DNA from 2 places in the uncultured Merdimmobilis sp. genome. Region 2 is predicted to be linked to the other one. Evidence: predicted binding sites of a transcription regulator. Region 2 holds the regulator's gene; the other holds the start of a gene.
What was found. Region 2 encodes Rex, which represses fermentation and respiration genes when NADH is low (regulators of the CRP and FNR family bind a similar motif). Its sites were predicted from a motif close to ATTGTTAANNNNTTAACAAT; they were not measured.
Positions count from the first base shown of each region.

Region 1: the regulator Rex is predicted to act here: its motif matches at 1,516-1,535, upstream of RDQ42_RS03270 (NAD(P)H-dependent oxidoreductase subunit E).

Region 1 is NZ_CABRJC010000003.1:100,200-105,771, forward strand. Features, by position in the region: gene RDQ42_RS03265 (S9 family peptidase) at 1-1,211, shown strand, start outside; gene RDQ42_RS03270 (NAD(P)H-dependent oxidoreductase subunit E) at 1,735-2,217, shown strand; gene RDQ42_RS03275 (NADH-quinone oxidoreductase subunit F) at 2,249-3,559, shown strand; gene RDQ42_RS03280 (NADH-dependent [FeFe] hydrogenase, group A6) at 3,549-5,285, shown strand; gene rpsU (30S ribosomal protein S21) at 5,470-5,572, opposite strand, start outside.
Region 2 is NZ_CABRJC010000001.1:257,365-262,936, forward strand. Features, by position in the region: gene rny (ribonuclease Y) at 1-763, shown strand, start outside; gene RDQ42_RS01200 (alpha/beta fold hydrolase) at 841-1,779, opposite strand; gene RDQ42_RS01205 (hypothetical protein) at 1,803-2,261, opposite strand; gene RDQ42_RS01210 (redox-sensing transcriptional repressor Rex) at 2,561-3,229, shown strand; gene rsmA (16S rRNA (adenine(1518)-N(6)/adenine(1519)-N(6))-dimethyltransferase RsmA) at 3,281-4,156, opposite strand; gene RDQ42_RS01220 (dCMP deaminase family protein) at 4,386-4,877, shown strand; gene RDQ42_RS01225 (ClpP family protease) at 5,207-5,572, shown strand, end outside.

The sequences.
Region 1 (5,572 bases), on a different contig from region 2:
GCTTCTGGGGGGAGGAAATCTTCCTGGCCGCCACCGACATGAAGCGCTATGCCATGAATGAGTCCCCCAATTTTTATTGGGTGCGGGAGGGGCGCCTCGTTTTACTTGCAGAGAACGACTTCAGCATCCACAGCTCCATGACCTTGGACTGCAAGCTGGGCGGCGGCAGCGGTTTCTCCCTGGAAGGGGATACTTTTTCCTACATCACAACCCGGGGCGGCAGTGACTACATCGCCACCCTCTCCCAAGATGGCCGGATCTCCCTTCTGGGCCGGGACAATGGCTCCATCGAGTGCTTCGCCCGGGGCAAAGAGGGGGAGTATTACTTCATCGGCACCCGGGGCACCCGCCTACAGGAGCTGTATTGCCTCCGGGATGGGGTGGAGACCCAGTTGACCGCCTGCAACGAGGAATACCGGAACAGCCATACGGTTTGTGAACCCGTTTATTTCCCCATTGAAAAAAAGGGCCTGCGTCTGGATGGCTGGGTAATCCCTCCGGCGGACTTTGATGAGTGCAGAGTTTATCCGGGCATACTCAGCATCCACGGCGGGCCAAAAACCGCCTATGGCGCTGCCTTCCTCCACGAGATGCAGGTTCTGGCTGCCAAGGGGTATTTTGTCTTTTATGTCAATCCCCGGGGCAGCGATGGCCGGGGCGACGCCTTCTCAGACATCCGGAACCAGTTCGGCCGGGTAGATTATGAGGATTTTATGGACTTTACCGACCAGGTCTTGGAGGCGTATCCCCAAATCGACCGGGAGCGGCTGGGGGTGACCGGGGGCAGCTACGGGGGGTATATGACCAACTGGATCATCGGCCACACCCACCGGTTCGCCTGTGCCGTCTCCCAGCGGAGTATTTCCAACTGGATCACCAAAATCCTCACCACCGACATCGGCTACTACTACAACGCCGACCAAGTTGGGGGGATGCCCTGGCCGGACCCCACTCCACTGTGGGACTGTTCCCCCCTCAAATACGCCAGCCAGGTAAAAACCCCTACCCTTTTTCTCCATTCTGACCAGGATTTCCGCTGCTGGATGGCCGAAGGGCTCCAGATGTTCACCGCCCTCAAGCTCCACGGGGTACAGACGCGCCTTTGCCTGTTTCACGGGGAAAACCATGAGCTGAGCCGCAGCGGCACTCCGAGGCACCGCATCCGCCGCTTGAAGGAGATGACAGACTGGTTCCAGAAATATCTGGAATAGCCCCCTTCCTAGGAAAGCCATTGGGATCGGGCAAAACCTGCCTTTTGACGTTGGATTCCATCCAAATGGTCTCCTTTCCCTTTGTTTATCAAAATATCTACAAAAGTTCAGTTTTATTTCTATTTTTCATCAATTGCACCCAAATATGAGTTGTGCGATAATGGAGTTAGCTCCTTTTCTCCCCAGCAGTTTTTTATCTGTATTTGCCGCTGGGGAGGGATGCCAGACCTTCCCCGGGTCGGCTCCTGCGCTGAAAAATGCAGGATGCATGCATTTCTCTTGAAGAATATGCATTTTCCCCCATATTGTTCAACACTTGACAAACAATGGATTGGGAACTTTTATTTTTATGTTGTATCTATTGACTGCTTTAGCCTCTCCTCTTATAATAGGTATCATCAATGGGAAGCAAATTAAGATAGAAAAAATCGAAATTTGATACCTTTGCTAGTCTTGTACCGCAGCTGTATTTTGCAAGAAATTTCTTCTTAACATTCAAAAAAATCCACAAGGAGGAAGCACCATGGCCAACCAGTTCGAAATGCAAATCACCAAAATTCTGGACGAACAGGGCCGCGACCAACAAAAGTTGCTGTCCATTCTCCTGGACATCCAAAAGGCCTCAGGCAAAAACTACATCAGTGAGGAGGCCGCAGAGATTGTTTCCCGGGAAATGGGCATCCCCCTGGTGAAGCTGTACGACATCCTGACCTTCTATGCCATGTTGGAGACAAAGCCCCGGGGCCGCTTCCTCATTGAGGTCTGCAACAATGCCCCCTGCTACGTCTCCAAATCCGACCGGATTGCCCAGTTCCTTCGCCAGGAGCTGGGGATCAACTTCGGCCAGACCACAGCGGACGGCTTGTTTACCCTTCAATACATGCCCTGTGTCGGCGCCTGTGACATCGGCCCGGTAATCAAAATCGGTGACCGGGTCTATGGCAACCTGACCGAGGAGAAGATCCGCAAGATCCTCTCCGACCTGACCAACAACCTGGAGGGCTAGACCCCAAATCGAAGGAAAGGATGTTTTTCACATGCCAAAAACCATGTCTGTTCTGACAGCGCGCTGCGGCAGAATCCGGCCGGACTCGGTCAAGGAGTATGTGGCCACCGGCGGCTTTGAAGCCTTCCGCAAGGCGCTGGCTATGGAGCCTATGGAGATCATCAACGAGGTGATGGACGCCAAGCTTCTAGGCCGCGGCGGCGCTTCTTACCCAGCGGGTAAAAAATGGAAGCAACTCTATGAGATCCCCACCTTCCCCAAATACATCGTCTGCAATGCCGATGAGGGCGAGCCCGGCACCTTTAAGGACAAAGTCTTGCTGGAAAAAGACCCTCTCTTGGTCATCGAGGGCATGCTGATCGCCGGCTATGTCTTTGATTCCCACGACGGTTACATCTACATCCGCGGCGAATACCGAGAAATCCAGCGGATCTTCCAGGCCGCTATCGCCAATGCGGAGTCTGCTGGATTCTTAGGGGACAACATCTGCGGGACGGATTTCTCCTTCCGAGTTCACATCGTGTCCGGCGCCGGCGCTTATATCTGCGGCGAGAACTCCGGCCTACTCAACTCCATTGAAGCCAAAACCGGACGGCCCCGGGTCAAACCGCCCCATCTAGCGGAGGTTGGCCTCTTCTCCATGCCCACCTTGGTGAACAACGTGGAGTCCTTTGCGGGCATCCCGGTCATCCTTTCCATGGGCGGCAAACAGTTCCTGGAACTGGGTTCGGAGAACAGCGGCGGTACCAAGCTCATCTGCCTCTCCGGCAATGTCAACAATCGGGGCACCTATGAAATCCCCATGCACGGGGTTACCCTGCGGGACATCATCTATGATCCCGAGCTGGGCGGGGGCATCCCCGGCGGCAAGGAATTGAAATTCTACCACCTGGGCGGCCAATCCGGCCCCATCGGTTTCCCCCATCAGCTGGACACCGTCTACTCCCACGATGCCCTGAAAAAGGTGGGACTTTCGGTAGGTTCCGGCGCAGTGGTGGTGCTGGATGAATCGGTCTGCATCATCGATTACCTGAAAAAGGTGGCCGACTTCTTCATCCATGAAAGCTGCGGCAAATGCGTCCCCTGCCGGGAAGGCAACCGCCAGATCCGCCTGATCCTCCAAAAATTCTCCGACGGTGTGGCCACCATGCAGGACTTTGAACGGCTGGAGCGGCTCTCCCTCACCATGGCGATGGCTTCCTCCTGCGGCCTTGGCCAGTCTGCTACCACCGCCCTGGATTCCTGCCTCATCCACGCCCGGGAAGAATTTATCGCCCACATCAATGGCGTCTGCCCTGTGTGCTTCAACAGCAGAAAGAATGGTGATACCTATGCATATTGATCCCAACAAAATGGTTACTGTCAAAATCGACGGCATCCCGGTCACTGTGCCCTCCGGCACAACTATTATGGAGGCCGCTAAAAAAATCGGCATTAAAATCCCCTCCCTGTGCCATCACCCCGACTTGACCGTCCGGGCTTTCTGCCGCATCTGTGTGGTGGAAGACACCTGGAGCCGCCGCTTGAAAACCGCCTGCAATAACATTGTGGACGAGTGCGGCGACATCTTTACCAACACCGAAGGGGTCCGCCGGGCCCGCCGCACGATTTTGGAGCTGCTGCTGGCCAACCATCCCCAGGACTGCCTCCATTGCGAGCGCAATCGCAAGTGCGAGCTCCAAACCCTGGCGGAGGAGTTCGGCATCCGCAAAAACGCCTTTGACCCGGTCTACCGCCCTGTCCCCAAAGATTTGAGCAATCCCGCCATGGTCCGGGATATGAGCAAATGCATCCGCTGCGGCCGCTGTGTGGACGCCTGCCAGGCGGTTCAGGAGGTCAATGCCATCGGCTATTCCGGCCGCTCTACCGGCTTTAAAATCACCACCGCTTTTGAAAAGCCTTTGAGCGAATCCCCCTGTGTCTACTGCGGCCAGTGCATTGCCGCCTGCCCGGTGGGCGCCCTCTATGAGAAAGACGACACCCAAAAGGTGTGGGACGCCCTCTCCAACAAAGACCTCCACGTGGTGGTCCAGACCGCACCTGCGGTCCGTGTGGCCATCGGCGAGGAGTTCGGCATGGAGAAAGGGGCTATTGCCACCGGCAAGATGGTGGCCGCCCTGCGCCGCCTGGGCTTTGACAAGGTGTTTGACACCAACTTCTCCGCCGACCTGACCATTGTGGAGGAGGGTAACGAGCTTCTCTCCCGCCTCAAGAGCGGCAAAAATCTGCCGATGATCACCTCCTGCAGCCCCGGATGGATCAACTATGTGGAGAAGAAATATCCTGACCTGCTGGATCTTGTCTCCAGCTGCAAATCCCCCCAGCAGATGTTTGGCGCAGTGGCTAAGACCTATTACGCCGACAAAATGGAAATCCCCCGGGAGAAGATGTTCGTGGTCTCCATTATGCCCTGCGTGGCTAAGAAATACGAGGCTCAGCGGCCGGAGATGAACTCCAGCGGCTACCAGGATGTAGATGTGGTCCTTACCACCCGGGAATTGGCTAAGATGATCCGCCTGGCCGGCATCCAATTTGGCGCCCTGCCGGAAGAAGAGTTTGACAGTCCGTTGGGCCTTGCCTCCGGTGCGGGAGCCATCTTCGGCACCTCTGGAGGGGTCATGGAGGCCGCAGTCCGCACCGTCTATGAGATTGTCACCGGCAAAGAGCCCCAGAGTCTTGATTTTAACGAACTGCGGGGTCATGAGGGCATCAAAGAAGCCTCTTTGGATTTGGATGGCACCACCGTGAAAGTTGCAGTTGCCAATGGCCTCTCCAACGCCAAAATCTTGATGGATAAAGTTCGCGCCGGTGAGGCCGACTACCAATTCATTGAGATCATGTGCTGCCCAGGCGGCTGTGTAGGCGGCGGCGGGCAGCCCTTCCGCACCACTGCGGCTATCCGCTCCAACCGGATGACCGGCCTCTACAAGGTGGATAAGGACAGCAAAATCCGCCAGTCCCACAAAAACCCGGAAATTCTCGCCCTGTACGATGAATTCCTGGGCGAGCCCAACGGCCATCTGGCCCATGAACTGCTCCACACCCATTATACCGACCGGAGCCACTAAAAAAGCAAAACGCCCCGCGGGACGCAAACGTTCCACGGGGCGTTCTTGTATATCCTACCCCTTCCCCGCCTAGGTGGAGGAAGACATTTCCCCCTTCTCTTTAGGGGATTTGTTTTTTATCATACGAAAAAAAGCGAACGGGAATAACCCCGTTCGCTTTTCTCTTCCTTAGAGGACACAAACCCTATTTGAATTTGCGTTTCCGAGCAGCTTCAGACTTCTTTTTCCGTTTGACGGAAGGTTTTTCGTAGTGCTCTCTTTTGCGAACCTCAGCCAGAACGCCAGCT
Region 2 (5,572 bases):
CATCGCCCTGGAGCGATTGATCCAGGACGGCCGCATCCACCCCGCCCGCATCGAGGAAATGGTGGACAAGGCCCGCCGCGAAGTGGAGCAGAAGATCAAGCAGGACGGCGAGCGCGCTGTCATTGAAACCGGCGTCCATGCCATGCATCCCGAGTTGATCAAGCTTTTGGGCCGGATGCGGTACCGCACCAGCTATGGCCAGAATGTCCTGGCCCATTCAGTGGAAGTCGCTCACCTGGCCGGCATTATGGCCGCCGAAGTGGGCGCAGACGTCAACCAAGCACGCCGCGCCGGTTTGATCCACGACATCGGCAAGGCCCTCACCCATGAAATCGAAGGCTCCCATGTGGCCATCGGCGTAGACATCGCCAAAAAGTACAAGGAAAGCCCGGAGATTATCCACGCCATTGAGGCCCACCACAACGATGTGGAGCCTAAAACCATCGTCGCCTGCCTGGTGCAGGCTGCTGATGCCATCTCCGCCGCGCGTCCCGGTGCCCGCCGTGAGAACCTGGAGAATTACATCAAGCGCCTGGAGAAGCTGGAGGAGATTGCAAATTCCTTCAATGGGGTGGAGAAATGCTTCGCCATCCAGGCCGGCCGTGAGATCCGCGTCATGATCAAACCCGATGTGATCAGCGACGATCAGATGGTTATCACCGCCCGGGAAATCGCCAAAAAGATCGAAGATGAGATGGAATACCCTGGACAGATCAAAGTCAACTTGATCCGCGAAACCCGTTCGGTGGACTATGCCAAATAGGAACATGCAAAAGCCCTTGGGATAATTCCCAAGGGCTTTTCTTTTTGCACTGCTTTTTTCAAGGCGGGCCTTTCCCTCTATTCCGCCAAATGGAAGTCCAGCCATCCCAAGACATCCTTATAGACCTCTTGTCGGTTGAGTTCGTTGAGCATCTCGTGGCGGCCATCGGGGTAGAGCTTCAGTTCCACATCCCACAGCCCGGCCTCATTGTACCTCCGGAACACCTGGGCTACCCCTTCCCCGTTTCCTCCCACCGGATCTTTGTCCCCGGAGAACAGGTAAACCGGCAGTTCCTTGGGGGTCCTTTGAAAGGTCTTTCGGCTGTTGGCCTGATGGTGCAGCCGCAGCAACGCCGCATAGGCGGAATTGGTGAAGGTAAAGGTGCAGAAAGGGTCGTCAATATACCGGTCTACCAGGTCATTGTCCCGGGTGAGCCAGTCGCTGTCGGTGCGGCGGGGCTCAAAGGCTCGGTTGTAATCCTGGAAGATCAGCCTGGTCAGCACAGGAGTCCGCTCCCGTTCCCCTGCCCTGCGGCTGAGAGCACGGGCCAGCTTCTCCCCCAGAGGGGCGGCGGGGTTCTTCCCCCCAGTGCCGCTTAAAATTAACCCTGCCAGGGTATGCCCATATTGGGCAGCATACACCCGCGCGGCAAAGGAACCCATGCTGTGGCCCAGCATGACACAGGGCAAGCCGGGGTGGATTTTGCGGACAATCCGGTTGAAGCGGTGCAGATCCTCCACAATCCAGCGGTCGCCCTCCATCCCCCCCATATAGCCCAGGTGGTCCTCATCTGGGCTGCTGTGGCCGTGGCCAATATGGTCGTTGCCGCAGGCGACATACCCGTGCTGCGCCAAAAAGCGGAGGAAGGGATCATACCGGCCGATGTATTCGCACATGCCGTGAGAGATCTGCACAATTCCCTTGCAATCCCCTTCCATCGGGGCATAGACCCAGCCTTTGACCAGACTGCGCCCGTTGCTGCTGGCAAAGGAAATTTCATCGACGCGGATTTGCATGACAATCGCTCCTTTTCATAGAATCAATTGGCGGCTTGCAGGGACCTGGCGCGGCCCGCCTCCTGGAGTTCCCCTTCCGGGGTGACGGTTAAGAAAGTGATATGGGTGAACTTCTCCCAAATCTGATAGAGGATGGAATTTTCATTCTCCGGCATGCCAGTGAGCACATAGGATGTTTTGTTTTCCTTCAAATAACGGATAATTGCCTTGGCTGGGTCAAGCTCATATAAGATTGACATACTCCCCCCATTTTCCTTGGTGACATCAAACAGGTGCTGCAATGCGGCAGGGTCCTGGTCCCTTCCCGGGTTGGCCACACTGATGACGTTTAAGGCGGTGTTGCTCAGATCTGCCATCACCCGTCCTGCCTTGATGATGCGGTCGCATTGAAATTGGTTGGTAACACAGACGACGGTGACCCTGCGCTCCGGCTCCAATTCATCCAGATTTTCCGGCAGATCGTAAAGAGGTTGTTTGTTCATGTCATTACTCCTTTTATTCGGATAAACCCCAGCGGCGACACAGGGGAAAACCGCATCTGCCCCTGGCCCGAAGGGAATGGTCGTCTACTCGCTCCATGGGAAAGAGCTTTGTACAAAGGTCATTTCTGTTTTTAGTATAGCGAATATTTGTGAATAAATCATGGAGGTAGCGCAAACAATCCGGCCAATTCCGGCAATCCTACAAACAATTGCTGCTTATTTGACTTTTCCACCAAATTCGTTTACACTATTTATGCTACTTTTATTTTGTCCTTTCTGTCTTGTTGGGAGTGATTGCAATGGCAAAAAGTGATACAGTATCCCTCTCGGTAATCAAGCGCCTGCCGCGCTATTACCGGTTCTTGGGGGAACTTTTAAAAAGTGGGGTCAACCGCATCTCTTCCCGGGAGTTGGCACAGATCATGCGGCTGACCGCTTCCCAAATCCGGCAGGATCTCAATTGCTTTGGGGGATTCGGCCAGCAGGGGTATGGGTACAACGTATCCGCCCTCCATGGGGAGATCGGCAACATCCTGGGGTTAAACCTGGGCGTCAAGACCATTTTGATCGGCGCTGGCAACCTGGGCCGCACCATCGCCACCCATATGGATTTTGAAAACAAGGGGTTCGATCTCATCGGCATCTTTGACAAAAACAGCGAGGTCATCGGCCGCCGGGTCCGTGGGCTCCCCATCCGGGATGTCAGCGATCTGACTGCTTTTTGTCAGCAGTACCGCCCGAAGATGGCGGTACTGTGCATCCCAAAGGAAGCGGCACAGGAGATCGCCGACCTTTTGGTTGGCTTGGGCATCCGCGGGTTCTGGAATTTCTCCCACTACGATCTGGCGGTCAACTACGACAGCATTGTGGTGGAGAATGTCCACCTGGGGGACAGCTTGATGACCTTGAGCTACCGAGTCAAAGACCTGGCGGAAAAAGAGGCCGCCAAAGAGGTGGAGCAGAAATAGCCCCTACCTCCCCGCAAAACAAAACCCTCCCCGGATTGGGGAGGGTTTTTTCTATTCCCGGTTGGCCGCCTTTTTCCAATTGCCTACGGCCGTGGAGAGGGCGGCGAACTCCTCCATAGAGAGCTGCTCCGGCCGGGCGGTGAGGGGAACCCCAGCCGCCTCTAAAATTTGATTGACCGCGGCTTTGGGGAGCGACAACGCGCTGGACAGGGAGTTGGAAACTGTCTTGCGGCGCTGGGAAAAAGCCCCCCGCACCACCTGGAAAAACAGCGTTTCATCCGGCACTGAGACTGGCGGTTCCTGGTGGACATCCAGCCGGATGACGGTGGAATCCACATCCGGGGCGGGCAGAAAGGAGCCGCGGGACACCTGGAACAGCACCTTTGGTTCGGAAAAATACCGCACTGCCACCGTGACCGCACCAACCTCCCGGCTCCCCAATGGGGCGCAGATCCGCTGGGCGGCCTCCTTCTGCACCATGACGGTGATCGACCGGATGGGCAGACGCTGCTCCAGCAGGTCCATCAGGATGGGAGAGGTGATGTAGTAGGGAAGATTGGCGCAGACCACCACCTCCATCCCCGGGAACTCCTGGGCGATGAGGGCGGGCAGGTCCACCTTCAGCACATCCTCATTGATGATTTTGATGTTGTTGTATTCCCCCAGGGTCTCATCCAAAATAGGCAGCAGCCGGGAGTCGATCTCAATGCAGAGCACCTTTTCCGCCCTCTGGGCCAGTTCGGCGGTGAGCACGCCGATGCCAGCCCCGATTTCGATGACCCCGACACCGGGGGCCGCTCCCCCCTCCTCTGCCATGCGGGGGCAGACGGTGGGGTTGATGAGGAAGTTCTGCCCCAGGGCCTTGGAAAAGGTGAACCCATGGCGGCCGAGCAGGTCTTTGATGACCGAAATGTTGGATAATTTCAAGGACTTGTCCTCCAAAACCAGTAAAATGATGACTGCCGGGAGGGATAAGGCCTCCCCAACGGCGCTTCTTGCTTCATTGTAACACAAAGTCAAAAAAAAATCATTGCACATAGGCCAGTTTTGCATTAAAATGGGGGAGAACCTAAAAATTTGTCCTTTTGTATCAACTAGGGCACAAAAGGCGCTTCCCACCGCCAACTTGGCGGCATACAAAAAGGAGAATCATCCCATGGAACGCAGAGATAAGTATAATTATTATTTGGATATCGCCCAAACAGTAGCCGCCCGAGGCACCTGCCTGCGCCGCAATTTTGGAGCGATTATTGTGAAAAACGATCAGATCATCTCCACCGGCTATGTAGGAGCTCCCCGGGGCCGGCAGAACTGCTGCGATCTGGGGTACTGCACCCGGGAGAAATTCAACATCCCCCGGGGACAGCGGTATGAGATGTGCCGCTCGGTCCACGCAGAACAGAACGCCATCATCCACGCCTCCCGGGCCGACATGCTGGGCGCCACCCTTTATTTGGTGGGGCTGGAGTGTTCCACCGGCAACTATGTGGTTGGGGCAAACCCCTGTTCCCTGTGCAAGCGGATGATCATCAACGCAGGTATCGCCCAGGTGGTAGTGCGGGATACCCGCGACCAATTCCGAATTATCGACGTCCAGCGGGACTATGTGGAAAAAGATGAATCCCTAGACGAAATCAAGGGTTATTAAACGGCAGGCGGCTTCGGCCGCCTGTTTTTTTGACCTCGTTTTCCCCTGTAAAAATAAGAAAATCGTAAGGGGGCCTTCGTTTGACTTCTGGGGGCAACATGGTATAATTTAAAGTTGAGATGTTGTGCTTTTCACGGTGGAAGAAACGCCAAGAAAGCACATATTCCCCCCGGCGCAAAGCGTATAATAAAACACGCTGCGGAAAGACTACCTATCGAAACACCCGGCCGCCATGGCAGGGATTTTTTGTAAAAGAAACGGAGTGTTTGGATATGGGTCACAGCCATGGGGAATCCCCCTACCGCCGCGGGTCCTCTCCCTCCCCCACCATGTCGGAGGAAGAAGAGGAGCGTTCCCTGGATGAGGAGCGGTCCGACCAGACCGAAGAGATCATCAAAACCGGTTCGGTCACCCCTGCTAAAGGGAAACACGTCATCCACTGCCTGACCATCGTCGGGCAGATTGAGGGGCACTACATCCTGCCGCCCCAAAACAAAACAACCAAATACGAACACGTCATCCCCCAGTTGGTGGCCATCCAGCAGGATCCCACCATTGAAGGGCTGATCATCATTCTCAACACCGTTGGCGGCGACGTGGAAGCCGGCCTGGCCATCGCCGAGCTGATCAGCGGGATGAACAAACCCACCGTCTCCCTGGTGCTGGGCGGCGGACACTCCATCGGCGTGCCGCTG